3 regions of the Paenibacillus sp. Y568 genome follow, and region 3 is predicted to be linked to each of the others. Evidence: predicted binding sites of a transcription regulator. Region 3 holds the regulator's gene; each other region holds the start of a gene.
The links. Region 3 encodes Rex, which represses fermentation and respiration genes when NADH is low (regulators of the CRP and FNR family bind a similar motif). Its sites were predicted from a motif close to TTGTGAAATATTTCACAA; they were not measured.
Positions count from the first base shown of each region.

Region 1: AC1D7X_RS15455 (AtpZ/AtpI family protein) is a predicted target of Rex. The motif match lies at 3,785-3,802, and genes of this name have one in related genera.
Region 2: AC1D7X_RS09475 (phosphoketolase family protein) is a predicted target of Rex. The motif match lies at 5,707-5,724, and genes of this name have one in related genera.

Region 1 is NZ_JCAIUM010000010.1:102,362-113,392, forward strand. Features, by position in the region: gene glyA (serine hydroxymethyltransferase) at 168-1,415, shown strand; gene upp (uracil phosphoribosyltransferase) at 1,845-2,480, shown strand; gene wecB (non-hydrolyzing UDP-N-acetylglucosamine 2-epimerase) at 2,501-3,661, shown strand; gene AC1D7X_RS15455 (AtpZ/AtpI family protein) at 3,831-4,064, shown strand; gene AC1D7X_RS15460 (ATP synthase subunit I) at 4,057-4,434, shown strand; gene atpB (F0F1 ATP synthase subunit A) at 4,466-5,227, shown strand; gene atpE (F0F1 ATP synthase subunit C) at 5,325-5,537, shown strand; gene atpF (F0F1 ATP synthase subunit B) at 5,713-6,201, shown strand; gene AC1D7X_RS15480 (F0F1 ATP synthase subunit delta) at 6,198-6,749, shown strand; gene atpA (F0F1 ATP synthase subunit alpha) at 6,761-8,275, shown strand; gene atpG (ATP synthase F1 subunit gamma) at 8,376-9,239, shown strand; gene atpD (F0F1 ATP synthase subunit beta) at 9,345-10,745, shown strand; gene AC1D7X_RS15500 (F0F1 ATP synthase subunit epsilon) at 10,847-11,031, shown strand, end outside.
Region 2 is NZ_JCAIUM010000005.1:195,666-206,696, reverse strand. Features, by position in the region: partial or broken gene AC1D7X_RS09505 (helix-turn-helix transcriptional regulator) at 1-780, shown strand, start outside; gene AC1D7X_RS09500 (DinB family protein) at 848-1,384, shown strand; gene AC1D7X_RS09495 (DHA2 family efflux MFS transporter permease subunit) at 1,486-2,931, opposite strand; gene AC1D7X_RS09490 (TetR/AcrR family transcriptional regulator) at 3,101-3,655, shown strand; gene AC1D7X_RS09485 (aldose epimerase family protein) at 3,791-4,660, opposite strand; gene AC1D7X_RS09480 (GntR family transcriptional regulator) at 4,809-5,534, shown strand; gene AC1D7X_RS09475 (phosphoketolase family protein) at 5,761-8,142, shown strand; gene AC1D7X_RS09470 (acyltransferase) at 8,359-9,477, shown strand; gene AC1D7X_RS09465 (protein adenylyltransferase SelO) at 9,659-11,031, shown strand, end outside.
Region 3 is NZ_JCAIUM010000001.1:85,796-96,826, forward strand. Features, by position in the region: gene AC1D7X_RS00360 (acetate/propionate family kinase) at 1-239, opposite strand, end outside; gene AC1D7X_RS00365 (3-hydroxyacyl-CoA dehydrogenase family protein) at 236-1,108, opposite strand; gene AC1D7X_RS00370 (AAA family ATPase) at 1,245-2,747, opposite strand; gene AC1D7X_RS00375 (hypothetical protein) at 2,740-3,270, opposite strand; gene AC1D7X_RS00380 (cell wall elongation regulator TseB-like domain-containing protein) at 3,504-4,019, opposite strand; gene AC1D7X_RS00385 (amidohydrolase) at 4,055-5,368, opposite strand; gene AC1D7X_RS00390 (redox-sensing transcriptional repressor Rex) at 5,331-6,005, opposite strand; gene dinG (ATP-dependent DNA helicase DinG) at 6,045-8,903, opposite strand; gene AC1D7X_RS00400 (tetratricopeptide repeat protein) at 9,066-9,695, opposite strand; gene panD (aspartate 1-decarboxylase) at 9,823-10,206, opposite strand; gene panC (pantoate--beta-alanine ligase) at 10,199-11,031, opposite strand, start outside.

The DNA.
Region 1 (11,031 bases), on a different contig from region 3:
AACCACTCCGAAAGCATATGCTTGCCCTCTGATTTCAACCGCAATAGGCGGTATATAATCAAGAAATCAGAGGGCAACAGCGATCGGAAGAACAATTCGTCAGCGTAGCGGGGATTCTAGCACAGGTTATGGAATTAGACCAAGAAACCTTTAGGAGGAATATGAAAATGGAACAATTACGCAAGTTTGACCCAGCAGTATTAGAGGCTATGGACTTAGAACTTAAACGCCAACGTAACAACATTGAACTTATCGCTTCGGAGAATATCGTGAGTGAAGCAGTAATGGAAGCAATGGGTTCCGTTTTGACGAATAAATATGCTGAGGGATATCCAGGCAAAAGATATTACGGTGGTTGTGAACGTGTTGATATCGTAGAAGACATCGCTCGTGATCGTGCGAAGGAATTGTTTGGTGCTGAGCATGTTAATGTACAGCCACATTCAGGGGCACAGGCGAATATGGCAGTCTATCTAGCAGCGCTTAAACCTGGAGATACCGTATTAGGAATGAATCTTGCTCATGGTGGACATTTAACACATGGTAGTCCAGTGAATGCTTCCGGTCTATTGTATAACTTTGTTCCTTATGGTGTTCAAGAGGATTCTTTCCTCATTGATTATGATGAAGTGCGTAAGTTGGCATTTAAACATCATCCTCGTTTAATCGTCGCGGGTGCAAGTGCTTATCCACGTACCATTGACTTTGAAGCACTAGCTTCCATTGCTAATGATGTAGGCGCTCTGTTCATGGTAGATATGGCCCATATCGCAGGCTTAGTTGCTGGAGGAGTTCATCCGAGCCCAGTTCCTCACGCGCATTTCGTGACGACGACGACTCACAAAACACTTCGTGGACCACGTGGAGGGATGATTATCTGTAAACAACCGTGGGCACAAGCCATCGATAAAGCAGTATTCCCAGGAACACAAGGTGGGCCATTGATGCATATTATTGCTTCTAAAGCGGTAGCTCTTAAGGAAGCATTGGATCCATCATTTAAGACTTATGCAGAGAACGTTGTGAAGAATGCTAAAGTGTTGGCTGAGACTCTGATCAGTGAAGGTTTGAACATCGTATCAGGGGGTACGGATAATCACTTGATGCTAGTAGATACTCGTAGTGTGAACATTACAGGTAAGTTGGCAGAGAAAGTACTAGATTCAATCGGTATAACTGTCAATAAAAATGCGATTCCATTTGATCCAACGAGCCCATTCGTAACTAGTGGTATTCGTTTGGGTACTCCAGCTGCAACATCACGTGGCATGGATGAGAAGGCGATGGTTGAGATCGGCAAGATCATTGCTCTAACTCTAAAGAATCCAGAAGATGAAGCGATTCTTGCCCAAGCAACTGCACGAGTGACTGAACTTACAGATCAATACCCTTTATATACTGATTTGAAATATTAATAAATGAATAGTTTGAGATAGACTGGGGATAATTCTCCAGTCTTTTTTTGTTAAAGTGCGAATTTTGTCGAAAAAACGAACTTTGCCATTTGATATGAAACTATAGACTGAATTTAACGTAATTAAAGGTAACTTGTTTCTAAAAAAGTAGAAGTAGGAAATTGTACATATTATAGAAAGACATCATTTCGATGTAGAAATTTCCAACTTAATGATGCGTATATCTCAAATTGAATGAAAGACTGCGTTGACTATGTATATAAGTTAGGTAAATATAAGATACTTTTACTGGTTGACCTTTAGATAAATCAAGGTGGGTGCAAATTCTTTTCGTGGAATGCTATAATAGACGAGGTTTGTAAGACGATGCAGAAGCGTTGATAAACATTAATAACAATAACACATATGAATTAACCGGAGGGATTTACCATGGAAAAAGGAAAATTGGTGATCTGTGATCACCCTTTGATTCAACACAAGCTTACTTTCATTCGGGATGTAGAGACTAATACTAAGGACTTCAGAGAACTTGTTGATGAAGTAGCTACTTTAATGGCATATGAAATTACACGAGATATCCCATTGGAGACTGTTACAGTAAAGACACCCGTGTGTACGACAGAAAGCCAAGTCATTTCTGGACGTATGTTAGGACTTGTTCCTATTCTACGAGCTGGTCTAGGTATGCTTGATGGTGTACTGAAACTGCTTCCTGCAGCAAAAGTGGGTCACGTTGGGTTATTCCGCGATCCAGAAACACTTATGCCAGTGGAATATTATACGAAGCTACCTACAGATGTTACAGAACGCGAATTAATTGTTATCGATCCGATGCTTGCAACAGGTGGTTCAGCTATTGCTGCTATTGACGTGCTCAAGAAACGTGGTTGTACTCAGATTAAGATGATGAATCTAATTGCTGCACCAGAAGGTGTTAAGGCGGTTCAGGATGCACATCCAGATGTAGACATCTACGTAGCAGCTTTGGACGAGCGATTAGATGAACATGGGTATATTGTCCCTGGTCTAGGGGATGCAGGAGACCGTTTATACGGAACGAAGTAAGAAAAGAGGGGTATTCATTTATGTCAAAGAAGATAAAAGTGATGACGATCTTCGGAGTTCGACCCGAAGCGATTAAGATGGCTCCGCTCATTCTGGAATTACAGAAACACCCCGATAGAATTGAATCGGTTGTTTGTGTAACAGCACAACACCGTCAAATGTTAGATCAGGTTTTGGAAGTCTTTAATATACACCCAGATTATGATCTAGATATTATGAAGGAGAGCCAGACACTGAACGAAATCTCCATTCGTGTGTTGGCAGGTCTGGAGCCTGTGCTACGGGAAGCTAAGCCTGATATTGTACTCGTTCATGGAGACACATTAACGACTTTCCTTGCTAGTTATGCTTCATTTATGCAACAGATTCAAGTGGGTCATGTCGAGGCTGGTTTAAGAACATGGAATAAGCAATCGCCATTTCCTGAGGAAATGAATCGTCAATTAACAGGGGTTATTGCGGATTTACATTTTTCTCCAACGGACATGTCTGCAAATAATTTGCTTTCTGAAAATAAATCAAAGTCAAGCATTTATATCACAGGAAATACCGTTACAGATGTGTTTCAATATACTATACAGCCTGATTATCATCACCCTGTATTGGATTGGGCCTCAGGTAAACGACTTATTCTGATGACTGCGCACCGTAGAGAATCCCAGGGTGAACCACATCGCAATATCTTCCGTGCTGTTAAGCGGATAGCCGATGAATTCGAGGATGTAGCCATTGTGTATCCAGTTCATCCGAGTCCCGCTGTTAAGGATCCTGCGCATGAGATTCTTGGGAATCACCCACGGATTAAACTTATCGATCCGTTGGATGTTGTAGATTTACAAAATTTTTATCCCCATACCCATTTGATATTAACCGATTCTGGAGGGTTACAGGAAGAAGCGCCGTCCTTTGGTGTACCTGTACTGGTACTTCGCGACACGACAGAGCGTCCTGAAGGAATTCAGGCTGGAACACTAGAATTGGTGGGCACGGACGAGGAGAAGGTGTACGATCGGACCAAAACGTTATTAACTGATTCTGAAGTATATGATTCCATGAGTAGGGCCGCCAACCCATACGGAGATGGAAAGGCTTCAGAGAGAATTGTCAATGCGATTCTTCACCATTTCGGTTTAGAAAGCGAACGTCCTGAAGAGTTTCACAGAATGTTCACAAATAAGTGAATTGGTGTTATATTTAAACCCATAGAATAGTGTACAGTTAGACTGTACGGTTCTTTGAAATTAGTGAATATACGAGAGATGTTTTCTTGTATTTTCACACTTTAATACAATGAAAACGTTTGATTGACAAACTCTTCAAATATTAAGTAAAATAGGTTGGGATTGAGCTATGGACAACCCACAAAACAATGATAATCCTTGGTATTTAGCTCTTTATATCGGTGGAGCTGGAGGTATTCTTTCTACCTATATTCTCATTGGTTTCTTTACTGCAAGATGGTTAGTCAATGCGTTGGAAGGACCGAGATATTGGATAGCAATAGGAACAATCTCTGGGTTAGTGTTGGGTTCGTTTCATATTGTCATGTTGATCAAAAAGTGGATTGGAGAACAAAATGGATGATATAGCTTCTATAGTGAAGGGTGTCACCAAAGTGTCATTAATCATTATGGCAGGGTTGTTGATGGGTTGGGCGCTTCATCCGGAGACCAGAATTTATACGCTAGGTATGGTTTTGGGCATGACTGGAGGTCTAGTAAGCACTCGTCATCTATCGTCTAAGGTTCGTAATGTTGCACATGCTGTTACAACTCCAGGATCTAGGGCGTATAGCCTAGGGTTTATAAGCCGAATTTGTTTCGCAATTCTAGCTGTGATGTTTTCAGTGAAAGTTGAGCATTTTTCACTTGAACTTACCATAGCTGGACTCTTCGTACCACAGCTTTTGACCATTCCTGTAGGTATATATTTGAGTGTGAAAAAGGTCATTTAATAGATTATGCGAAAGGAGGGAATACATTTCAATGCATGAACATCCGATTATCCATGTAGGGGGACTGAACCTCGATCTATCAGCCATTTTTATGTTGGTTGTGACTATGATTGTTGTATTCGTGTTCGCTAGGCTCTGTGTTCGTAATTTATCGGTAGAGAATCCTTCCAAGCTGCAGAATTTTATGGAATGGGTAGTGGAATTTGTTCAAGGTCTCATTGGAAGTGCAATGGACTTGAAGAAAGGAAAACCTTATTTATCTCTGGGACTTACACTGATTCTATTCATTTTTGTATCGAACTTGTTAGGATTACCTTTTTCTATTATTACAGAAGCGCATGGTCCTGAAGAAATCTTTGGATACGTTATTGAAGCTACAAGAGGTTTAGGAAATGGCGAGCATGCTGAGATTCTTTGGTGGAAATCACCGACCGCGGATATTAACATGACTGCTGGACTTGCAATCGTTATTTTCATCTTAATGAACTATCTTGGACTTAAGAAAAATCGTAAACATTATTTGAAACATTATATTGAACCATTTCCTATTTTCCTACCGTTGAATATTATTGAGAATTTATCTAAACCCATTGCACTTGCAATCCGGTTATTCGCCAATATATTTGCTGGGGAAGTACTGATTACCGTTATCCTGAAGCTTGGTTATATAGGGATTCCGTTTCTCGCGGTATGGCAAGGATTCAGTATCTTTATAGGCGCTTTACAAGCCTTTATATTTACGATCCTGACGATGGTATATATTGCTCAAACAACGATTCACGAAGAACATTAACTACCTTCAGCGAACAGATTCAGAAATGATTGGATTCTTTACGCAGAAGATATTATATTTACTAAATAATAAGAGATTTTAAGGAGGATATTTTATAATGGAATTTTTAGCAGCAGCTATCGCAGTTGGTTTAGGGGCACTTGGTGCAGGTCTTGGTAATGGTATGATCGTAAGTAAGACAGTTGAATCTATTGCTCGTCAACCAGAAGCACGTAACGCACTTCAAACAACAATGTTTATCGGTGTTGGTATCGTCGAAGTTATTCCATTGGCAGCTACTGTTATCGCGTTCTTGATCATGTTCTCGTAATAAAATTGGTTGGCGGGGAGGGCCAATGCCATCCGCGCCTTCATTTTGTTCAAAATGTTCAGAGATATAGACTTTACTCTTAAATCTCTTTATTTATCATAGGTAAACGTAGATCAATCTTATGCGTTTATGCTGGACGATTCGCACTTCGTGCTAACGGAAAGGAGTGACTTCATTGGATATCCATTGGGAGACCATAGTCATATCTATCATCTCATTTATCATTTTATATTTGGCGCTAAATAGATATGCATTTGACAAGTTATTTAACATTATGGAGCAACGCCGCGTACTCGTTCTAAAACAATTAGAAGATGCGAAACAGACTCGTGAACAAGCAACTCAATATGTTGAAGATCAGAAGGTTGCGTTGGAAGATGCTCGTAGAGAAGCTTATGATATCGTAGAACGTTCTAAACAAACAAGTAGTAAACAAGCTGAACAGATTCTTGAAGAAGCTAGCAATGCTGTAGTACGTCTTAAGTCTGAGGCTGTACGCGATATTGAAAGTGAAAAGAACAAGGCTGTGGAAGCATTACGAAGTGAAATAGGTACAGCTTCTGTACAAATTGCATCCAAATTACTTCAGAAAGAAGTAAGTGTGGATGGTACACAAGAACAACTCGTAGACCAATACCTCAAAGAGGTAGGGGGTAAATCATGAGCCGAGATACGGTAGTCGCCAAACGGTACGCTAAAGCACTGTTTGAAGTTGCCTCACAGGATAATGTAACGCTTGAAGTTGAACAACAACTGCAGGCTGTCGTTGAAGCTATTCAATCTAATGATGATATTGAAAGATTCTTAACGACACCGAACATATCCGATGCAGACAAATTGAATGCATTCAATAGAGCACTTCAAGGCAAGCTGTCACAGTCTGTGATGAATACTGTGGAACTACTTGTGAAACGGCGGAGAACGGATATCCTCCCCGATCTTCTAGACAGCTACATCAAATTGAAAGGCGAGAGCCTAGGTATGGCCGATGCCCTAGTGTATTCAACATATCCTCTTGATGACAGTGAAATAGAAGCGGTAGCCACAGAGTTTGGCCAAGTTGCTCACAAAACGATTCGTGTAAATAACCTTGTCGATAAGAGTCTACTTGGAGGATTAAAGGTCGTTATAGGTGATACGTTGTATGACGGTAGTATTTCCGGAAAGCTTGCGCGTCTTGAAAAATCATTTAATGACAAGCACAGTAGATAGGGGTGAAAACATTGAGTATCAAACCTGAAGAAATTAGCACGCTTATTAAAAGTCAAATAGAACAATATAAATCCGATATAGAAGTCGCTGAAGTTGGTACTGTCATTCAAGTAAGTGATGGTATTGCTCGCGTCCATGGACTTGAGAACGCTATGTCCGGTGAGCTTTTGGAATTCTCCAACGGTGTTGTCGGATTGGTACTCAACCTTGAAGAAAGCAACGTAGGTGTTGTTATTCTAGGTCGTTACACAGAGATTAAAGAAGGTGACCAGGTTAAACGTACAGGTCAGATCATGCAGGTTCCCGTTGGGGAAGCAATGCTTGGACGTGTCGTGAATGCACTTGGAGAACCTGTTGATGGAAGAGGTCCAATCGAAGCGACTGAATTCCGTCCAGTTGAGAACAATGCACCAGGTGTTATTGATCGTAAATCAGTACATGAACCAATGCAAACGGGGATCAAAGCCATTGATGCAATGGTACCGATCGGACGTGGACAACGTGAGTTGATCATTGGTGACCGTCAAACTGGTAAAACAGCTATTGCTATTGATACTATTATTAACCAAAAAGGTAATGGCGTGAAATGTATCTATGTCGCTATCGGTCAGAAACAATCTACCGTTGCACAAGTAGTAGAAACACTTCGTCGTCATGGCGCTTTGGAATATACCATTATTGTTACTGCACCTGCTTCTGATCCATCACCACTATTGTACATTGCACCATATGCAGGTTGTGCTATGGGTGAATACTTCATGTATAAAGGTGAGCATGCGCTTATCATTTATGATGACTTAACGAAACAGGCATCAGCATATCGTGAACTTTCCTTGCTACTTCGTCGTCCGCCAGGTCGTGAAGCTTATCCAGGGGATGTATTCTATCTTCACTCCCGTTTGTTGGAACGTGCAGCTAAATTGAGCGATGCTCTAGGTGGAGGATCTTTAACGGCATTACCGTTTATTGAGACACAAGCTTCTGACGTATCTGCTTATATCCCAACAAATGTTATCTCAATTACAGATGGACAGATTTTCTTGGAATCTGAATTGTTCTATTCCGGTCAACGTCCGGCAATCAATGTTGGTATTTCCGTATCACGCGTAGGGGGTTCAGCACAGATCAAAGCGATGAAAAAAGTCGCAGGTGGTTTGAAGCTTGACCTTGCACAATACCGTGAACTTCAAGCGTTCTCCCAATTCGGTTCTGATCTAGACAAATCAACATTAGCACGTCTAAATCGTGGAGCAAGATTGATGGAGATCCTTAAGCAAGGCGTAAACCAACCACTGAAGGTAGAACAACAAGTTATAAGCTTGTATACCGCAGTTAAGGGTTATTTAGATGATATTCCTGTTATTGATGTTCGTCGTTTCGAAAAAGAATTCATTACATTTGTAGAAAGTAACCATGCAGAGATCCTTCAATCTATTCGTGATACGAAGGACTTGGTTGCTGACAATGAGAATGCTTTGAAGGACGTTATTGCGATATTCAAAAGAGGATTTTCAGTATCGGCGTAGATCATAGACCGGGCCGTGAGGCTCGGTATCACTTTTTATAAATGAAGAAATGCTTACGATGCTAGTTTTGACTTCGTCAAAACTTTGGGGTGGTGAAAATATGGCAAGAGGATTACGTGAAATTAAACGTCAGATAAAGAGTGTACAGAGTACCAAACAAATCACTAAAGCAATGGAAATGGTAGCTGCTTCTAAGTTGAGAAGAGCACAGGAGAAGGCTGCAGCAGCCCGTCCTTACTCAGATAAGCTCAAAGAGGTAGTGTTCAGCATCGCTTCTGCTACGACTGACATCACGCATCCGATGTTTGAGAAGCGTCCAGTGAAGAAAACAGGTTATTTGGTAATAACTTCAGATCGTGGTCTTGCTGGCGGATATAATACGAATATTCTGAAGAAGGTAATGGTTACTATTGCTGAACGTCATCAGTCTAAAGACGAATACGAGATTTTCGTAATTGGTCGAAAAGGCCGTGATTATTTCCGCCGTAGAGAGCTTCCTGTAACGGAAGATTTAACAGACCTATCTGATACTCCTTCGTTTGCAGATATCAAATCCATCGCTTATACAGCAGTTCAACGTTTTGAATTGGGACATATTGATGAATTGCATATTTGTTATAACCGTTTTGTGAATGCTTTGACGCAAATACCTGAAGTGGAACAGTTGTTACCAATGGTAACTGACGGTATGGATTCTGGTGTCACAGCGGCTTATGAATATGAGCCTTCTGCTAGTGCTGTATTAGAAGTGCTTTTGCCGAAGTATGCAGAAACATTAATATTCTCAGCAATGTTGGATGGAAAAGCGAGTGAATTAGGTTCCAAGATGACGGCAATGGGTAGCGCAACTAAGAATGCTACGAAGATGATCGGGGAGCTTCAGTTGACATTTAACCGTGCTCGTCAAGCAGCAATTACGCAAGAAATTTCTGAAATTGTGGCTGGAGCAGATTCCCAAGCCTAAGATTCATGAAGGATATGAATTCGCACTAAAGCCATGTAAATATGGTTGTAATGATATAAAACCTAAGACTGTGGCTGAAGCAAACTTGTAGGAGGGAAACAAAAGATGAATAAAGGACGCGTAGTCAGCATTATGGGTGCGGTTGTCGACATCGAATTTCAAAGAGGTCAACTTCCAGCAATATACAATGCGATTAAAATTCAGGCTGTCTTACCAACTGGTAGACCAATTGACCTGACTCTGGAAGTTTCTAATCATTTAGGCGATAACATGGTGCGTTGTATTGCTATGTCAAGTACGGATGGTTTGGTTCGCGGGATGGAAGTTACGGATTTAGGTGCAGCTATTAATGTACCTGTTGGTCCAGCAACACTAGGCCGTGTATTTAATGTATTAGGAGAACCAATTGACCAAGTTGGAGAAGTTGTCTCTGAATTTAAGAGACCTATCCACCGCGAAGCTCCAAGCTATGATGAACTGGCTACACAAGCAGAAATGCTTGAAACAGGGATTAAAGTTATCGATCTTCTAGCTCCATACCAAAAAGGTGGTAAAATCGGTCTTTTCGGTGGTGCAGGTGTTGGTAAAACCGTAGCTATTCAAGAGTTGATTAACAATATCGCACAAGAGCACGGTGGTATTTCCGTATTTGCGGGTGTTGGTGAACGTACGCGTGAAGGTAATGACTTGTATCATGAAATGACAGATTCAGGTGTTATTAAGAAAACAGCCATGGTGTTCGGACAAATGAACGAGCCTCCAGGTGCGCGTCTTCGTGTAGCACTTACTGGACTTACAATGGCGGAATATTTCCGCGATGAAGAAGGTAAGGACGTTCTATTGTTTATTGATAACATATTCCGTTTCACACAAGCTGGTTCGGAAGTATCCGCATTGCTTGGTCGTATGCCATCAGCGGTTGGTTACCAACCAACATTGGCAACAGAAATGGGTCAATTACAAGAGCGTATTACTTCTACCAAGAAGGGTTCAGTTACATCTATTCAAGCTATCTACGTACCTGCCGATGACTATACGGATCCGGCTCCAGCTACGACATTTGCTCACTTGGATGCAACAACGAACTTGGAACGTAAAATTTCTGAAATGGGGATTTACCCAGCGGTAGATCCGTTAGCATCCAGTTCACGCATTCTAGCTCCAGAAATCGTAGGTGAGGAACACTACAACGTGGCACAAGGTGTTAAACAAATCTTGGCTCGTTATAATGAACTTCAAGATATTATTGCGATTCTTGGTATGGACGAGTTGAGTGAAGATGATAAATTAACGGTTTCTCGTGCGCGTAGAATTCAACGTTTCTTATCTCAACCATTCCACGTAGCTGAACAATTTAATGGATTCCCAGGAAAATATGTTCCAGTTAAAGATACAATTCGCAGCTTTAAAGAGATTCTAGAAGGTAAGCATGACAACCTTCCAGAGGCAGCATTCTTGTTCGTTGGATCCATTGAAGAGGCTGTTGAGAAAGCGAAAACACTTTAAACGGTGTACGTTATTCCATCGAACTTAGCTATTCTCCGAATAGCTAAGGGTATGCTTTCGAAGTGAGCTATTCTCCGAATAGCTTTAAAGGAGTGAAATAAATGAGCACCTTTTTATTAGAAATCGTAACGCCGGATCATCTAGCGTACTCCGGCGAGGTTGACGGATTGACTGTCTACGGCATTGAAGGGGCACTAGGTATATTACCTGGTCACATCCCATTCATTACTCCTTTACAGGTTGCTCCGATTAGTATTAAAAAGGGCAACGAATACAACTCCATTGC
Region 2 (11,031 bases), on a different contig from region 3:
GGGATACTCCTTACTGGAGGGGTATTTCCTACCGCCCGTTAGTTTCACAGTGGATGAAGCTGTGACGTTACTCATTGGGATAGATTTTATCGAGCAGTCATTTGATGCCCATTATGTCAGTAAGTCTCGAAATTCGAGAGCGAAGATCGAAGCCATCTTGCCGGAACCGATCCGCAAAGAGGCATCCCGGATTCGTAAGGGCTTTCGTTTGTTTTCATCCCCTGAAGATGTATCTCGAATACAAGCAAAGGCATACTTGGAAGCGATCCGCGGAGCGATGCTGGAGGAAAAAAAATAAGATTCCACTATTCTAAAAGTACTGCTGAGGCTGACGGGAACCGTCAAAGTGTTCGTACAGTTGCACCATATGGTATTGTGCTTCATCTAGGGGCATGGGTACTTATCGCATGGTGCGAATTGCGTGAAGGCATTCGGCATTTCCGGTTGTCTCGAATGACGGATCTTCGTGTATTGGAAGCTGGATTTAAGTTGTCATCAGATTTTGATTTGAATGTATACCGGCCAACAGATGATCGCAACATTCGTGTTCGCATCCATGTCCAACCTGACATTGCCGATAAGGTAAAGGAATCGAACAACTTCTATACAGAAGCCATAGAGGAACATAAGGATGGGCTGTTGATGACCCTTCGTGTTCGACAGCCTGAGGAATTACTGCATTGGGTGTTCAGTTGGGGAAGTGGCGTGGAGGTGCTGGAGCCGGAATCCTTCCGACATCGAGTTAGAAATGAACTGGAGAACATGTTGAAACGCTACTGACATAAAGGTGTCAGTAGCGTTTTTGTATACTTAGATAAAAAGATGACTAAGGAGACAAAGCATTATGATTACAACAAAGGATGCATTACAACGTTTTGAGGATACGGTGACACATTATATTCATGAGCTGGATCCAATTAATCTGGAGCAACTGAAGCAAAGGCCAAGTGACAATGAGTGGTCCATCGGGCAGATGGTACAACATCTTATTAACTCAGCACTGTATATGCAACTTCGTAACCTAGAGCAATGTTTAGTACCAAGTCAAGATCAACCCGTGCCTCAAGCGGGAAAAACGGAGAGAGGTGTGGCTGTATTTGCTCAAGGAAGTTTCCCACCCATTCGTATTCAGGTTCCGCCTTCTGCGCAGTATACACCTGAACAGCCTGAGAACAAAGAGCAACTAATTCAAGGGTTATACACGGTCCTCCAGAGAATGAAAGAGATTGAACCAACCCTTGTACAAGTGTCCAAAGAACATACAATACCCCATCCGTCATTTGGTGGACTGTGTGCGGAGGAATGGTTTCTGCTTGTTGAAATGCATTACCGTCATCATCTTCTGCAGCTGGACCGTTTAAAACAAATGCTCAGCGTGAGTTAGACCACATAAAGTTCATGCACAACAAAAGACGAAGCCAACGTAATCGATGGCTTCGTCTTTTAATTTATATACCTTAAAATTGATTCATTTTCTTGTACTGCTTATGCTTTTTCTTCAACCGTTTTCTTCGCTTTCAAGGGCATAAACAATGTGATGATAAACGCGACGATGGCTAGAATCGTCATGAAGTAATAGGCATCACTTGCCCCTAAAATGGATGAAAGGGATTTAAGTAGCTCAGTAGCAGTTGAAGGGTTATCCTGCATCACTGTTGCTGCATGGCTTGTTGACTGCACTGTGTAAATGGTGATTACGACAGCCGTACCAATCGCTCCAGCAATTTGGCGAACGGTATTATTCACTGCTGTACCGTGCGTACCAAGTTGTTTGGGTAATGCGTTGAGTCCCGCCGTATTGAGTGGCATAGTGATGAAGCTTAACCCAATCCGAAGACCGATCGTACGAATCATTAAATACATATACGTTGTCGATTCAGATAAATCTGTTACGGCCCACATCGATGGGATAATAAAGATTAACCCAATAATAAAGAGTGGTTTCGCACCAAAGCGATCGTATAGTTTACCAGTGACAGGTGACATAAACGCATTCACAAGTGCACCTGGTAGTAATAAAAGTCCTGCATCAAAAGCTGTGAATCCGCGACCTTGTTGTAGATAAATAGGTAATAAGATCATATCTGCGTACATCATCATGGTGACTAATACATTTATAAGAGATGTCATCGTAAAGATTTTATTTTTAAATACAGATAGGTTTAACAGTGGATCATTGGACTTAATTTGTCGAATACAGAAGATACCCGTTACAATGATCCCAATCACTAATGACAGTATCACAATGATATTGTCCCAACCTTTACTACCCGCACTACTGAATCCGTATAGAATGAGGCCAAATCCGATAGTTGATAAAAGAACACTAAACACATCAAGCTTCGCTTTCGACGTTTCGGATACATTCACTAAATATTTCATTGCCAGCAAAATGATAATGATGACAAATGGTATTATGCCGATAAATAACCAGCGCCAAGAGTGATATTCGATGACAAATCCCGCAAGGGTTGGTCCAATAGCAGGAGCAAATATCATCGCCAGACCAAGGAGTCCCATGGCACTACCACGTTTTTCAACTGGGAAAATCGCAAGAACTACACTCATCATGAGTGGCATGATAATCCCTGCACCCGCAGCTTGAATCATACGTCCAGCTAGTAGCATACTAAAGTTGGGTGCCGCTGCACAAACAATAGAACCCACTAATAGAAATAGCATGGAGCTTATGAATAATTGACGCGTTGTAAAACGTTTCATTAAATAGGCTGTAGTAGGAATCATTATTCCGTTGACAAGCATAAAGCCCGTTGAAATCCATTGTACGGTTGTTGCCGATACTTGAAATACGTCCATTAAATTACTTAATGCGACATTTAATAGCGTTTGATTCAAAGTGGATAAGAAGCAACCAATGATAAAAATGGTTATTAATATCTTTTTATTTATTTTTTTATCGTCTTCTTGCATAGATGTGAAAACCTCTCTTCATTGCTTTTTCGACATAGTGTCAATAAAATAGATCATATCAGTATTTAAGAAAATTGCCTATTTACAATTTATTTAAAAGTGTTGACTAATCGACAGAATCAATTGATTTGTCAATGAAGTAAACAATAATCGATAATAGAGGGATGAAATGTCTACCCATAAAAAAGAAGATCCACGTACCATTCGTTCAAAAAAGATGCTAAAAAATGCGGTTTTTTCCTTATTAGCGGATAATATTGAAATCTCTCAGTTGACCGTTCAGAAGATTGCGAACTGTGCAGAACTAAATCGTGCCACGTTTTATTTGCATTACGAGGATATTAATGACTTATTACGCCAGATTGTACATGAAATCTTTGATGATCTATCTATGAAAATGGAACCATTATTACAAGTGAAGAGTAGCACCCAACAGGACCAGTTAGTAACCTTTTTGGATTGTATTTATGAATATCGAAAAGTGTTTGGGGTATTGATTGAGAACAAAGGATTCAAAAACAACTTGTTTAATTTAATAAAAAGCACGATAGAAAGGCGTAGAAAAATGAGAAATATTAAACTTACGAAGGAAGAGGTTTCGGTTGATATTATAGCATCTTCACTCTTGGGTATTATTATGTGGTGGATTAAGGATGGTACTCAATTTAGCTCAGAATACATCGCAGGTCAGATTACCTTGATGTACAACAAGAGGCATATGTAAGGAACTTATTGTCTTTAAATAAGATGTATATGATGAAATCTGAAAAGCTAAAAACCATGTCGGGTGTATTTACCCAACATGGTTTTTGTCGATCGCGGTATCATATCGGAGATAGATAACATCTCTTTTTGAAAGTTATATAAGCGATTCTGCTTTTATTTGGATGGTGGATGTATGTACTTGGCTAGCTTCAAGTAATTGGATACCTTGTCCAATGTTCAACCCATTTACTGGAGCCATCCAAGGTTCAATACATACAAAGGATTTTCCTTGCAATGCCCATAACACCATATACTGATATACATCCTCAGAGGTGATTGTCACTTTCAGCTGTCTGGCATGATCAATCATCTCACATTGATTCGATTGTAGTTGATCATAAATGACATTAGACTCGGGTTGATTAAAGTTAAACTTACCCTGCGCCATACTATGGGGTATCATTTCATTGCAATGAGATGAAGGAATGTTTAATTCGAGACGATCTTTATCTGCTACATAGAAATAAGGGTGGTAACCTAAATAGAAGGGCATCACTTTATGATCCAGATTATGAATGGTAGCTTGTATGTCTAGTCCATCCTTAGTAAGTGTATATTGCATGACCAGTCTGAAATGGAAAGGGTATCTCTCATAGGTTTCTTCATTACCTACGATTTCTAGAGTGACTGAAGCACTGTGTTCATCAGTAGACGTATGGATGACCTTAGCTGGTAGATTACGCGCGAATCCGTGTTGTTTTAGATGATAGGCGGTGTCATTGTACGTGTAAGTCTCATCCTCTAAGTAGCTACTAATAGGAAACAAAATAGGATTACCACCGCGTATATTCTTTGAGGTATCCTCTAATGTTTCTTGTTCCAGATAAAAAATGGGTTCATTATTATGTACATATTTACTAATAATAGCTCCCCGTTCAGGGACCACTTCAACATAAATGTTACGCTCCTCATTGGATAGAACATAGGTCTCAAAATGGTCTTGCTTCGTGTAATAAGTAAACATAATCTTCCTCCTCAACGGTAATTATATTAAGAGCAATGACGACCTAATAGGTTCATAAATCATAAACATATTATACATTAAATTACCACACCTCACATTTGATTAATGGTAGAATAGGAGTAGAACAGGAACTGAAAAGGAGTACGATATGGCGGAATTCGTCTATAAGCAAATTATTGATGACCTCAAGACAAAAATCTTTGCCGGACAATTTGCCAACATGAGATTGCCCGATGAGCGCAGCCTTAGTGAAGCTTACCAGGTTAGCCGTAGTTCCGTGAAGCGTGCGCTGACTAAGATGGAGCATGATGGAATTATTTTTAAAAAGCAAGGGTCGGGAACATTCATTAACCCTTTATATATAAAGAATGAATCGATCTTCAATTACGAAGGGTCAAATTTAGGCGTCACCGACAATTTCCATATGCACGGGATCAAACCTACAACCAAGGTACTCAATTTCGAGGTTATTCCACCAACGGAGGAGTTACAGCGTGATTTGTTCCTAGAGCCCCATGATTTTGTTTATAAGATCATTCGCTTGCGGTTGTTTGATGAAGAACCCTTTATGATTGAAACAGGCTACATTCCGATCAAAATTGTTCAAAATCTGAACCAGACCATTATCGAAGGGTCCATATTCAATTACTTGGAGGAAGCCCATAATCTGGCTGTCACCAAGTCGTTTTTATCTATATTTGCAGAGCCTTCCACCGCTACGGATCAAGAACTTCTGCGTCTGAAAGAAAATGAACCCGTCGGGATCATGGAGGGGATTTTTTTCTTGGATAATGGTACTCCATTCGAGTTTTCCCATATGCGATTCCACTACAAATATATGAAATTCAATACGTTTGTCTCGGTGAAAGACTGAAGAATGCTTCGGTCTTCTTTTTTTGGCATAATTTACTGTGATTTATTCATAAAAGAACCTTAAATTAGTAGAAATATGAATTGTTTTTATCCATTATTCATACTATGTTCAATATTTCACATAATTGGACCGTATCAATTTCCTGAAAAAACGTTATGATATAAATATAACAACGTGAAATGTTTCACAATTGAACGTATATAAAAATAGATGGAGAGTGGAAGAAATGGGACTAACAACACAATTGGATTACTCATCTAAAACATATTTAGCTAAGGTCGATGCTTATTGGCGCGCAACCAACTACCTCTCAGTAGGTCAGTTATATTTGAAGGACAATCCGTTGTTACAAGCACCATTACAAGAGTCGGATGTTAAGATTAAGCCTATTGGACACTGGGGGACAATTCCGGGTCAGAACTTTATATATGCGCATCTAAATCGCGTGATTAACAAATATGATTTGAACATGCTCTATATTGAAGGACCTGGACATGGGGGTCAAGTTATGGTTTCAAATTCGTATCTTGATGGAAGCTATACTGAAATATACCCGCAAATCACACAAGATATTCCGGGCATGAAGAAGTTGTTCAAACAGTTCTCTTTCCCTGGCGGTATTGCTTCCCATGCTGCTCCTGAAACACCGGGATCCATTCATGAAGGCGGCGAGTTAGGATATTCGCTCTCCCACGGTGCAGGGGCGATATTGGATCATCCAGATCTAATCTCTGCGGTTGTTGTAGGAGATGGCGAAGCAGAAACGGGGCCATTAGCAGCTTCATGGTTCTCCAACAGATTCATTAACCCAGTGACAGATGGTGCTGTGTTGCCGATCCTCCATCTTAATGGATTCAAGATCAGTAACCCAACGATTCTATCCCGTCAGTCGAACGAAGAAATAACTTCTTACTTCAAGGGAATGGGCTGGGAACCGTTCTTTGTGGAAGGATCAGATCCGGATTTAATGCATCCAGAAATGGCGAAGGTTCTTGATACCATCGTCGAGAAAATCGCAGCCATTCAAAACAATGCACGTGAAAATAATGACCTTACCCGCCCTGTATGGCCAATGCTCGTCTTCCGTTCTCCTAAAGGTTGGACAGGTCCAAAAGAGTGGGATCAAGTACCAAATGAAGGTTCATTCCGCGCCCATCAGGTTCCTATTCCAGTTGACCAAAAAAATATGAAGCATGCACCTGCCTTAATAGAATGGTTGAAAAGCTATAAGCCAGAAGAATGTTTCGATGACAATGGTCGTCTAAAACCTGAAATTGCTGAAATCATGCCTAAGGGTGACAGACGCATGGGAATGAATCCCGTGTCTAACGCGGGTAACCTTATTAAAGATTTGCGGTTACCGGATTTCCGGGATTATGTCCTTGATAACTCCACTCCAGGCAAAGTGATTGCGCAAGATATGGCTGTCTTAGGAAAATACGTTAGAGATGTAGTCAGTCTAAATGAAGATAACCGTAATTTCAGAATCTTCGGACCAGATGAAACGATGTCTAACCGTTTGGCACCTGTATTTGAAGTTACAAAACGTCAATGGATGGACCAAATTATCGAACCTAACGATGAGTTCCTTGCTCCTTATGGCCGCATAATTGATTCGCAATTATCCGAACATCAGGCAGAAGGTTTACTCGAAGGTTACGTGTTAACGGGACGTCATGGTTTCTTTGCAAGTTATGAAGCCTTCTTGCGGGTAGTTGACTCGATGATTACACAACACTTTAAGTGGTTGCGTAAGGCAACGGACCAAGAATGGCGTACGGATATCCCATCGTTAAATATCGTAGCAACTTCTACGGTGTTCCAACAGGATCATAACGGATATACTCACCAAGATCCGGGGTTACTCGGCCATTTGGCAGACAAGAAGCCAGAATTTATCCGTGAATATTTACCGTCGGATGCGAACTCCTTGCTAGCTGTATTTGATACGATCTTGAACGACCGCCAGAAGATTAACCTTATCGTATCTTCCAAACATCCACGTCCACAATGGTTTAGTGCAGATGAAGCGAAGATATTGGTGGATAAAGGCTTGAAGATCATTGACTGGGCAAGTACGGATCATGATGGAGAGCCTGATGTAGTATTTGCTTCCGCAGGAACCGAGCCAACGATGGAGAGCTTGGCTGCCATCTCCATTCTGCATGAGAAATTACCACAACTGAAGATTCGTTATATTAACGTGGTTGACTTGTTGAAGCTGAGAAGTCAGAAGCTTGACCCACGTGGTCTATCTGACAAGGAGTTCGATCACTATTTCACACAAGATAAACCTGTGATCTTCGCTTTCCACGGTTATGAAGGACTCATTAAGGACCTGTTCTTTGATCGTCACAACCATAATCTTCATGTCCATGGATACCGCGAGAATGGCGATATCACGACCCCATTTGATATGCGGGTATTGAATCAAATGGACCGTTTTGACTTAGTGAAGGAAGCAGTGTTGAGCTTGTCAGATGCAGACCAATATACAGCAATTGCGAATGAAATGGATGCTACGATTAAGAAACATCATGAATACATCCGTGAAGAAGGTACTGATTTGCCGGAAGTAGAAAACTGGGTATGGAAAGAATTGAAATAATATTTCTTTATCTAATTCATGTAATTTGAGAGCATGTAGAAGGATCCGCTGAGGGGCGGGTCCTTCTTTTGTATTTATTATGAACATGTTCATGACGATATCCGAGTATAATGAGATTATTGGTTTATTTCAGGAAAATATTACAGAATATTATGCAGAAACCTATTTCGGACAAACACCGTCATTAGTATGCAATAACATGATCTTGGAGGGTGCATGGTGGAAAAAAGAGAAAGATTTACTTATCTTGAACTATTAAGGGGTATCACAATGCTGGCGGTATTGGCGATCCATTCGACGTCATATGCAATCATGGAGCTATCGAAGGATTCATTCCTTTATCCCTTTTATCACATTATTAACACTGCTTCTCATTTTGCCGTGCCCGCTTTTCTTTTCTTGAGCGCACTTCTGCTTTTCTATCACTACGACGACGGTACAAAGCAAAATTGGCTCGTTTTTTACCGGAAGCGCCTGAAGACAATCATCGTTCCCTACTTACTCTGGTCCTTTTTTTATTTAGTTATTGTTATGCATATTCAGCAAATGTCTGTGGGAGAGGGTCTATGGCGTTATGTAAAGGGGCTGCTAATCGGTGACAACTACGCCCATCTGTACTTCATCGTTATCATTGCCCAATTTTACTTACTGTTTCCGCTCTTTCATATATTACTTCGGAATAGGTTCGTCAAGAGTCATCCGCTGTTATGCGGCGCCATATTCCAAATTGCCTTTTATATATTGAACCATTACATTTTCCATATGAGCAAGGTTGGTACATTTATCGGATCGTACCTGCTCTATTTATTCTTGGGTGCTTATGCGGCCGGGAAATTCAAAGCAGGGGGTAAACTCTGGCGGCAACGTTCCCTTTATTTCGGATTCGTTATCTCCGGCATTGTCTATGTAGGCCAAATGTGGCTACTGAGAACGAATCCGCACTGGATCCCGCAACCTTATCTTTCTTATCTTAACTTTGTGTCCGACTACACCTATGTTGCAATTTGCTGCTTAGTGCTGATGCAGGTCGCGTTACTACTTGAGGGGGGACATCTTCATTTTTTACGCAAAGCCCTATTCTCCATTGGAACGTGCTCGTTCGGTATTTACTTCATCCATCCGTTCTTCTTGCTTTTATGGCGGCAAAAAGTGATGACTCATGGAGTGATATCCTATCATCTGTTAACAATAGCAGGTGGATTAGTCGCATTGACGCTTTCATGGCTCATTACCATGGTTATTCAGAAAACAAGCCTTGGAATATACATTGTTGGCAAATCTGACGTTCGCAGACGATCACCGGCGATCCAAACGGACACGACCAAAAGCACCTGATGACACGCATCAGGTGCTTTTTTCTCCAAAAAAAAAAAGATAAATATTGAGATTATTGTTAAAAATAATGGGGTAGGGTTAGACATAAGGAACAGGCTTGTCTATATGCCACACAATTATTACAATGCATAGGAGTACAATAGTTATGGATCTGAAAAATAACGAAGAGAAGGTTATGGCGATGACAAAGATAGATGAAAGATTAGAAGCAAGTTGGAATTTTGAAAATAGTTATACTCGTCTGCCACAATTATTTGCTAGCCACACTAACCCAACGCCAGTGAAATCGCCACAGTTAGTTATTCTCAATGAGAAGTTGGCAACATCCTTAGGGTTAAGCATCAAGGCATTACAAAGTGAAGAAGGCGTAGCGGTGCTTGCTGGAAACAGCATACCGGAAGGTGCGGAGCCCATTGCTCAAGCTTACGCAGGGCATCAATTTGGGAACTTCACGATGTTAGGCGATGGACGGGCTGTTCTACTTGGTGAGCAGATAACGCCAGAAGGAGATCGCTTGGACATCCAACTAAAGGGAGCAGGGCGAACACCATACTCCCGCGGAGGGGATGGTCGAGCTTCACTTGGACCGATGCTACGCGAGTACATCATTAGTGAAGCCATGCATGGGCTAGGTATTCCTACAACTCGGAGCTTAGCGGTAGTGGCGACGGGTGAATCCGTCATCCGTGAACAAGATTTGCCGAGTGCCATTCTTACTCGCATCGCTGCTAGTCATTTGCGCGTAGGTACTTTTGAATATGTATCCCAATGGGGGGATGTTGAAGATATTAGAGTTCTTGCCGATTATACATTACAAAGGCATTTTTCATCTATAAAAGAGGACAACAATCGCTATCTCCATTTACTTCAAGAAGTCATCAAACGTCAGGCGAAGTTGATTGCCAAGTGGCAGTTGGTAGGCTTTATTCATGGGGTAATGAATACAGATAATATGGCGATTAGTGGAGAAACGATTGATTATGGTCCGTGTGCATTTATGGATACCTTTGATCCTGCCACTGTGTTTAGCTCCATTGATAGACAAGGTCGTTACGCCTTTGGCAACCAGCCGAATATTGGGGGTTGGAATCTTACAAGATTTGCAGAAGCCCTTGTACCCTTACTTCATGATGATCAATCTGAAGCTATCGAATTGGCTGAGAATGCGTTAGCAGAATATGCAACGTTGTATTATGATACCTGGCTTGCTGGAATGGGATCCAAGCTTGGCATATTTAAAGTCGAAGAACAGGATGAGAATTTTATTAAAGATCTCCTCGATATGATGAAAAAATATCAAGCGGACTATACGAATACTTTTCTTGCTTTAACCTTTGATACGGCGAAGGAAACAGTTCTGTCTGGCACGCCAGAGTTTACTCAGTGGTATACGTTGTGGCAGGAGAGACTTGAGCGGCAACAGGAATTGAAGGATGAAGCACATGAGTTGATGAGAAACAGCAACCCAGCGATTATTCCTCGCAATCATCGCGTAGAAGAGGCATTAGAAGCTGCAGTGAATTGTGGAGATTACAGTGTCATGGAACAATTATT
Region 3 (11,031 bases):
TTAATTACGCCATGTTCTGGATCGGTTAACATAGATAATACTTTACGAATAGCCGTATTATGTTCCAAAATCTCTTTAACTTCCGTTATTTCCTGACCTCCAGTAGGTTTATGAGTCAGAATGGAGGAATCCATTCCAATTCGTTCTACAAGACCTTTAGCCAGTACAGATTCGTTTGTCATATCATACAATTGATATTTCAAAGAAGAACTTCCTGAGTTAATTACTAATACTTTCATACCCGGTCACCATCCTTGTCATACTTGAAGAATCCTTCGCCTGTTTTAACACCTAGATGCCCTGCACGAACCATCTTCTTAAGGATGGTGGAAGGACGATATTTCAATTCACCAAATTCACGGAACATTCTTTCAAGAGCTGCAAGTACAGAATCAAGTCCGAAACGGTCTGCCATTTCTAAAGGACCATTCTGGAATTGATATCCAATACGCATCGCATCATCGATATCTTCAGCAGAAGCAACGCCTTCTTGAAGGGTATGAAGTGCTTCGTTAATTAGCAAACAGATTAATCGTGACGTTACGAATCCAGGAGATTCATAAATCATGATACCCTTTTTATCCACCACTTCTTCTACAAATTTCTTCGTTTCCAAGAATGTGATATCTGAGGTTTTCAATCCACGGATGATTTCAACTAGATCTACTTTTCCAACCGGGTGAATGAAATGCATTCCAATGACACGTTCAGGATATATCGTAGAACTTGCAAGTTCCGTTAAACTTAGTGTTGATGTGTTACTGGCAAGAATTATATTATTAGGACATACTTGATCCAATTGAGCGAATACTTGTTTTTTTGCTTCAATATCTTCAGAAATAGTCTCAATGACCATATCACAGGTACCTAGCTCAGCGAAATGAACCACTTTCTCGATTCTGCTAAGAATAAGCTTCTTCTCCGCTTGTGTGATCCCCCATTTTTCAAGCTGTTTGTCGAGATTCAATTCAATCATATTATAAGAATAATCTAATTTTTCTTCAGATTTCTCAACTAATAATACATCAATGCCCTTTGCAGCAAGCATTTCAGCGATTCCTTGTCCCATCGTGCCACCGCCGATGACACCAATTTTCTTGAATAACATACGGTATGCCAACTCCCTTTCTGTGTCTGATAATCAATATTGTACCCTTCATTAGAAAAATACATTATTCTCACTCCAACATATAATAATATCTTAGCACGGAACAAAAGTAAAAAAAAATAACCAGCATCATAATTTATGCTGGTAAAAGTGAAGTTTCACGAAATAGACATCGAAATTGCTCGCCGGAAAGATTTTCCTCTAAAAGCAAGATATTTAGGGATTGATCAAAGATATTGCGATGCTGTTCCAGTGTACTTTTTGTACGTTCCATAAGCTGTTCTAAAATGGCATTATTCTCCTTCATTAACTCAGCTTTCGTTACCATTTCCATACTTATAATGCCTAAAGATGTGAGTCCAGACTTCATCATTGTTTGTACAATATTTAGGGCCTGCTCAAAGTCATTACTAGATCCTGTGCTTCGACCTCCATAGTACATTTCTTCCGAAGCAGCTCCACCAAGGGCAATCATAATTTGCTCTTCTAGAAATGTCTTGGTATAGAGGTATTGTTCTTCTTGTGGATTATGACGAACATATCCAAGAGCTTGACCACGTGGACTAAGTGCCACTTGACTAACGCTTCCTGGACGAACGATTTCAGCCATGATCGCATGTCCTAATTCATGAATAGCGACTCTCTTTTTCTCTTCCTGAGTCGACTCTCGATCCGTTTTCTCACCCATCATAACTTTATCAATAGCCATCGACATATGACGTTGTTCGATCTCAACTTTACTCTCTCTCATCATATAAATCGCAGCTTCATTCATAACACTCTCAAGTTGAGCACCAGAGAATCCATAAGATTCTTCAGCAATTTTATCCATACTAGCTTCTGCATGTATAGGCTTGTTCTTTGCATGAATTTCCAATATATGTTTACGCCCTTTCTTATCCGGCAGGTCCACTTGTATATGCCGATCGAATCGACCTGGACGAAGAAGAGCACTATCCAACATTTCCTTACGATTGGTAGCTGCGATAAGAAGTATTCTTGGAGTGTCGGAATTATATATGCCATCCATTTCTGTTAATAATTGATTAAGTGTCTGGTCATACTCGCGCTGTTGTCCACCCTCACGCTTACCTCCTATAACATCGATCTCATCAATAAATATTACGGCACTGGTCTTATTCTCCTTGGTTGCACGATTACGTGCATCACGGAATAAATCACGAATTCTTCCAGCACCCACACCAACATACATTTCGACAAACTCACTTCCTGCTGCTGCAACAAACACGGAGTCTGTATAATGACTAGCCGCTTTTGCAAGCAAGGTCTTACCTGTTCCCGGAGGTCCCGTAAGTAGAATTCCCTTCAGAGGACGAATCCCAAATTTCTGAATTTCTTCATGTCTAATAAGAAAGTTGAGGGCTTCCATCAATTCCTCTTTGGGATGTTCCTGACCTCCAATTTCATTAAAAGTGAGCTTATCTGGTCCTTTTTTCTTACGCTTACGATCACCTGCAGCACCTACAGCAAGTCCACCCTTAACATTAGACAACAATAGAACTCCTGCCACAATTCCTACTGCGAGTAGTATTGGAATAATATTCACTCCGATAAATACAAGAAAAACAAGAAGTACGGGTACGAAACCTATCACTATTTCTTTCAACAATTTAGGCATTACTCCACACCCCCAGAACTGCTGGATCACGAGGTAAAATGATGAATTTACTTGCTTCTCCCTCAGTTAAATTAATATATACATTCGTATCATCCATTTCAGTTGTCACTTTCACGGGCGAACTTTTTTCCATTTCCTTCAATTTATCTACAATCTCTGTATAACGTTTATTCTCCATCGCCTCTGCCACTGGGAACATAGCCTGATCCCAGAAATCATCGATGGTTTCCGTCGAGTGATCAACAACATCCAATTGAAGTGACCGTTTACCAACGATAGATTTGCCTTCAGTCATTAATTCATGAACTAATCCTGGTAACCGAGTTCCTGGTTTAATATCTAGTTTCACTACGACCTCATCGCGGGTAATATCTAATTGAGCATTATTCACTCCGTCATAATCTGTCACTATTTTTTGTAGAGGACTCTGAAGAGTAACTTGTTTATGAACAAACCATCCGCCAAACAAAAGCGAACTTGCGATAACAACTGTCAATGCAATTGGCATTACTCTTAACTTCATATAACAGCCTCCTTCAATATCCATAGATGTCTAAATTACTTATGATTTAATTGAATTGATATACAATTACGTATACCGCTAGTACACAAATTAGTATATCACATTGAATATACTATTTCGTCGAAAAATTATGGATATATTTAAAATTCTATGTGAATATTCAAAAAAAACTGACGAAAGAATCATTCTTTATAGAATAATTTCGTCAGCTTTTATTTGGTGAATCGTCATTTTTATCGATTGGGTAATGTATATTGTTCTCCTAATTGTGTTCCATCACTGAATCTATAGAATCGATAGTAGTAATGATCTTTCTCTTTGTAAAAGAGTTGCCACACAGGGGTCCCATGAAACAACCCGAGCTGTAAACGAATCTCATCAATGTTTGGAAGATCACTCTGAATAATAGCAGTAATCTGTCTTTCAGATAATCCATCCTTTATAAATTCGCTATGCACAGACCCAGATGTTTCGTCTACGTTGTACTCATCTGTGAATGGAACCCACACGATAAGAGCTTGATCATCCTTATTTTTACCTTCGATGACCCAGACTACATTATCCCACACCGATTTGTCCGTTTTTGTGACTTTCACTAATTCGGTTTGTTTCTTTGCTGCTGTAATAGCGATGTCTTCCTGGCTCCATTGGTCCTTCATAACATATATGTAATAACGATAGAGTCCAAACAATACAACCACACAGATTGCAATTCCTAGTAAAATCCATCTCTTCTTGTTCTTCTTCAACCTGAACTTCCTTTCATCAGGAATAGCCTATCATCTTAGCGGTTTAATAAGCCTTCAAAAGATGACTGAGCTTCACGATGAATCCGCTCTTCATCCATAGTAAGACAAGCCCCATTCTTTACAACTTGTTTGCCGTTAACCCACACATGCTCTACATCTTTACTACTTGCAGAGTAAATGGAATGTGAGATGAAGTCTGTATGTGGTAGGAAATGAGCCTGATCGGTATTTAATGCGATAAAGTCTGCTTTCATACCTGGTGCCAATCTACCTATGTTTTCTAGAAATAGAGATTTGGCTCCATAACTAGTACCCATTCGAAGTGCTTCAGCAGCAGGAATTGCTGTTGGATCTCCTGAAATACCTTTGTGAATAAGCGCTGCTAGACGCATTTCTTCAAACATATCTAAATTGTTATTGCTCGCTGGACCATCTGTTCCTAAGGATACAGTTACGCCTGCCTTCAATAGATCTGTGACCCGTGCAATACCACTTGCTAGCTTCAAGTTGCTTCCTGGGTTATGTGACACGCCCACTTGATGGGCAGCTAATATGTCAATTTCTTCATCTGTCAAATGTACACCATGAGCGACAAGAGATGGACGTGTGAACATGCCGAGTTTCTCTAAATGTTGAACAGGTCTAAGACCATAATCAGTCACATTCTGTGCCACTTCACTCAGCGTCTCAGACATGTGTGTATGCATCGGAAGATCTAGATCATGCGCTGCCTGTACAAACTTCTCAAAAAAGGATGGAGGACATGTGTAAGGCGCGTGCGGGGACATCATCGTAGTAATACGTCCTTCTGCTTGACCGTTCCAATCTTTTGCAAAGGCAATCGCTTCTTGAAGTTTATGTTGTTGCATTTCTTCTGAACAGAACCCAATAACACCTCTTGTTAGTACCGCACGAATACCCGATTCTTGCACTACTTTAGCGACTTGATCCATATGATCATACATGTCTAGAAAAGTAGTTGTTCCACCTTTTAACATTTCCAATACAGAGAGCGATGATCCCCAATAAACATCTTTTGAGGTAAACTTCTCCTCCATTGGCCACATTTTTTCCTGCAACCACACTTGGAGAGCTAAATCATCACCATAACCTCTTAGTAATGACATCGCCGCATGTCCATGTGTATTCACAAGTCCAGGTAAAAATAGAAGATGCGTACCATCAACGACGGGGATATGATCAGAATCAGCTGGTTTGTCCTCGCCAATATACGTTATAAGGTCATCTTCAATAAGCATATAGCCCTTTACAACGGATTGTTCATTATTCAGAACAGCAAACGTACCATTCTTAATGATCCATTTCTGTGTTTGATTGTTCACTGTCATGTGATTCTTCCTTTCCATTATCCAAATAATAAGCAAGACTAAGCATATCCGTTGTGAAATCAGCTGCATGAATACGAACATCCGCTGGAGCTTTCAACACAACAGGTGCAAAATTCAAAATCGCCTTAATCCCAGCTTCTATTAACTTATCTGCAACATGCTGTGCTTCTGTTTCTGGAACCGTAATAATACCTATTCTTATATTTTGTTGCTTAATGGTATCCACTAGATCCTCCATAGGTTGGACCTTTAACGTATTAATAACGGAACCTACCTTGGGAGCATACGAATCAAAAACAGCGATAATCTTTAAATTTTCCTTTAGATAAGCATTGTAATTGGATAAAGCATGACCAAGATTACCTGCACCTATTAGAACCACATTGATTTGTTGATCGAGATTCAGGATATGACCAATCTTCTCAATCAAATAGGCCACGTCATATCCTATACCTTTACGTCCGAAGTCTCCAAAATAAGCGAGATCTTTACGAATTTGTGCAGGATTCAAATCGAGTTTTTGACCTAACTCCTGTGAAGAGACAGTGGCTACTTCACGTCTCTGAAGATCTGAAAGATAACGCAGATATACAGGTAATCTGCGTACAACAGCTTCTGAAATTTTTTCAGATTTCATTCTTGCTCCCCCTAATTATTAACTCTTTAGGATCCTTCTTCAAGAAGGATCCCTTTCACTTAACCACTCCGAAATCCGTGGAACCATTTGATTGGTCGGCATATGCTCCATCTTAGGACCAGGTAATGAATACAGGAAATGTTTGCCGTAATATGATTCGATTACTCGCGTATCATATACGATTACAATCCCCCTATCATTCGCAGTACGCACTAACCGACCAAATCCTTGTTTGAACCGAATGACCGCTTGCGGAACCGACAGTTTCATGAATGGATTTTTCTTTTGTTGCTTAAGAAGTTCACTCTTTGCTTCAACCAAAGGATGGTTCGGTGGCTGAAATGGTAGTCGAACAATGGCCAAACAAGTCAGTGCTTCACCGGGAATATCGACACCTTCCCAGAAGCTACTTGTTCCTAACAGTACCGATGCACTACTGTCTTGAAAACGACGAATCAACTTGCTTCGACTTCCAGTATCAACACCTTGGCCGAGTATCGTTATATCACTTGAAGACAGTTCATTACGTAATGGTTCATAAACTTGACGAAGCATGCGATAGGATGTGAATAACACTAACATACGTCCATGCGTAGCTATAGCTGTGTCAGCTAACGACTTCACCAGCGTCTCTACAAAAAGAGCATCTCCTACACTTCCCTTAACACTTGGAAAGTCACGTGGAATCACGAGCAATGCCTGATCACGATATCGAAAAGGCGAAGGTAGCTGAACTGTTACAAGTCGACCTTGATCTGATGCTTCTTGTAAGCCTAGATTTTCAATCATATACTGAAAGGATTTCTCGATAGATAACGTTGCTGAAGTTAGAATAATACTCTTCTTTTTATCGAAGAACACTTCCTTCAACTGCTTGCTTACATCGACAGGCACGGCATACAATTGTAGAGATTTGCTACGGAAATGTCCATTAGCCTCCATCCAGTAAACATTGCCTAAATCGTTAAGCGCCATGAACATGTGAAGATCTTCGCGTTCACTCGATAAATCCTTAATCAGACCGCTTATGTCCGTTATCAGACTATCTGAGTTGAAATCGTCTAGTTCTTTAATGTCGTTCAACATTCTCTCCGATTTACGAATGACCTCTCCAAGCGTTACGTATATTTGATTCTCAATTGCAGACAAGAGTTCCCAATCCTTTGGTTTCTTTGTAGGTTGCAATCGAAGCACGAATTGTCCAGTCTCACCAGGAGCTGCATCACTTCGCTCGGGAAGAAGAGCAAACAACATATCATTCAGTCGGTCCCAGTGCTCCTTCACTTCAATTAATTCGCCACTCAATATATCGATGGAAGTTATCCAATCCGAAGCCTTTTCATCATGTGAAGAACGAAGTTGTTGAATTAACGCTGGAAATTGTCCATTACGATTATCTTTATACAGTCTTGTAAGTGTATGGACGACGGTGAAATATTTCATATGAAGACCTAAATGCTTACCTGCCACGTCTTCTAAATGATGTGCTTCATCAATAACTAAGTGCTCATAAGCAGGTAATAATTGATGTCCAGCTTTAACATCCGTAAATAACTTAGAGTGGTTCGTAATAACCACATCAGCAATTCCCGCTTCATGCTTAGCACGATGATAATAACATTTACGGAACCAAGGGCAGGCACGGCCAAGACATGAATCAGAGTCACTAGAGACGGTTTCCCAGAAATCTCCGCCACGCCCTCCAAGATTCAGTTCTTCATCATCACCGTTCTCCGTCTGTGCTAACCATACAATCATCTGTGCGGCTAAGATTACATCTTCTTTAGGATTAGCGAAGTCTCTCTTGTTTATTTTATGTTCAAATTTTCTCAAACACAAATAATGCTGTCTCCCTTTGAAAATAGCCGCTTTAAATGGAAAAGGAACGACCTGAGTCAGTAATGGAATATCTCGTTCCCTCAATTGTTCCTGAAGGTTAATGGTGTGTGTACTTACCATGACTTTCTGCTCATTTTTCACACTCTGATAAATGGCAGGAATTAAGTATCCTAACGATTTCCCAGTGCCCGTCCCTGCTTCAATTAGAAGATGCTTATCATTCGCAAGTGCATTCATCACTTCACCAAACATCATGCTCTGTGATTCACGCGGCTCATATTGTGGCATAATTTCTCGAAGCCGTTCTTCAATATTCTCAAGGAATTGCGGGAAATCCATGGATTTCAGAGGATTATCATCTGCATCATTACGCGGTGTTGAGATATCGATCCAATCTTCTACGGCTAGAGCCAATTGTCGGTAAAAGGTATGACTCTCAAGGTCCTGTGCGGGTTCACTTTCCTTCTCACGACATAGACCATCGAAATACCAAGCTAAATCACTATCCTCATCACCAAATAACTCACTCAACCTTTGAAGTGTAATCAATGGTAAACTAATCAATTCATCCAGACATTTCAATAATACATGCGCTGTTGCTAATGCATCACTGTCGGCCTGATGGGGTCGATCGTGCTGAATACCAAATTGTGTAGATACCAGACCTAATTGGTAAGTGGTTAACGATGGGAAACAGATTTTCAGGAAATCTATCGTGTCCAGTATACGACCGTTGTATGGTAAATAACCACATCGATCAAGTGCATTTTGCAAAAAATTAAAATCAAACGAAACATTATGCCCGACTAATACCACATCATCAAGCATGGGAACTAACTCCATCATCATCTCTTCTAAAGAAGGAGCGTTCTCAACATCACTATTGGTTATACCTGTTAAATTAGAAATAAATGGCGGGATTGGAATCCCTGGATTAACATAAGACCCGTAAACACGGGATATCGATTGATCTTCTTCGATTATGGCAAGTCCAACTTGAATAATTTCATCGGCGGACTGGTTGCCTGTTGTTTCAAAGTCCAGTACGGCAAATTTCATGTTTAAATATTCCCTTCAATCCAGTCTCTCTAACAGCATAACAGAAGATCAGAATTTATTCATCAAGTAGACCCAGCTAAGCCATCATTTTTAAAGGACGGAAGAAAAGGCGATACTCCGTCGCTTTCGCAAGTACGGGCATCGCCTTAATTTGAGTCAATACTAAATTAATGAAATGAGCTGACTTCCATACTGGAGTTGACCGCGATTTTGATTGCAAACTTGCAGATTAATAAGTGGATCAGGTAAGCTCGGATCATTTTGTAAGGCTAATGTGAAATATTCCTGGGCTTTCCCCGTATCCGCAAGTTTAGCTTGAATACAGCCTAATGCATTGTAGATCATAGCTTTCAACTTCTTATGCTCCGCCAGTGGAAGAATCCATTGGAAATGTTCTAAAGCTTCTGTCGTTTCCTCCAAATGAAGGTGAGCCATCGCAATATACATCCGAGCAAGTAAACTGTCTGGATAATCGTAGACGATCTGAGAAAATTGCTGTATAGATTGACGATACATCAGTAACTTATAATAACCCTGTCCTCTAACAAAAGAATCCATTCCCATCTCAGGGGTGTCCCCTAAAGGAAATACAGGTGGAAGCACCGTATGTTCTCGGAACGTACTCATTTTGTCTTCAAAGGCTAACCACTCCTCAATTATCCCATCGCTCATGGCCTTAAGCATATTCCATCTTTGAATCAATAGCTGCTTTTGGGACTCTTGCGCGGTTGGGTAATGCTTGACAATTTCCCCTAACATGTGGTTCATTTCAGCGAATACATGTTGAAACATGGCCTGCATCCCACCCTTAACCATAATGAAATCAGTGCGTCTTCCTGCTTTCATTTTTTGTTGAAGTGGTCCTTTTCATGCGCCATCCCATACATTACATAATATGTTGAGAACTCTTACCTAATTATTAGCGAATCGTTGCATGTACTTCTTTATCCATTAACTCAATCGGTTGATTCTTCTCATCTACAAATACTACCGTAGGTTTGTGAGAAGCAAGTTCCTCTTGAGAAATCATCGCATATGAAATAATAATAACTGAATCTCCAGGTTGAACTAATCGAGCTGCTGCGCCGTTAAGACAAATAACGCCAGTTCCACGTGGACCAGGAATCACATACGTTTCTAGACGAGCTCCGTTGTTATTATTTACAATCTGTACTTTCTCATTCTCAAATAAATCTGCTGACTCCATTAAATCTTCATCTATGGTAATACTACCTACATAATTTAAATTAGCTTCCGTGACCGTTGCACGGTGGATCTTGGACTTCATGATATGTCTATACAAGAGATAATACCTCCTTTGGAGTGAATAACATATTGTCTATAAGTCGCGTCTTTCCAAACTTCACAGCCACAGCCATGATAATTTGCCCTGTGATATCAGTCAGCAGAATATCTTCGTTCACACGATTTAATTCTGGAAAGGTTAGCACCTCAACATAATCAATAACAGCCATCGGTGAAGCACCAATTAAATTCACGAGCTTCTCACGAACCACAGAGGTCTTAACAGCCATTTCATCATTCAATGCATCCATAACAACATGTAAAGAGCGAGAGAGCACCAAAGCCTGTTTACGTTCTTCTGAGCTTAGATAAACATTTCTTGAACTGAGTGCCAATCCATCTGCTTCACGAACGATAGGACAAGGAACAATGTCAATATTCATATTTAAATCATGAACCATCTGTTGAAGTACAGCGACTTGTTGTGCATCTTTTAAACCGAAGTAGGCTTGATCCGGTTGTACAATGTGAAACAACTTACTCACAACGGTAGTCACACCATCGAAGTGCCCTGGACGAGATGCTCCGCACAATAACTGTGTTACTTCACTCACTCTAATGGTTGTCTTGGTCGGCGTGGGATACATTTCTTCCACAGTGGGAATAAATACGATATCCACTCCTTTACTTTCAGCTAAGGTTACATCTTTCTCTTCATTACGAGGATAAGTCTCATAATCTTCACCAGGTCCAAATTGAATGGGATTCACAAAAATACTTAGAACAACCAAGTTGTTTACATCACGAGCACGACTTATTAAGCTAGCATGACCTTCATGAAGAAAACCCATGGTAGGAACTAATCCAACCGTGCCATTCCAAT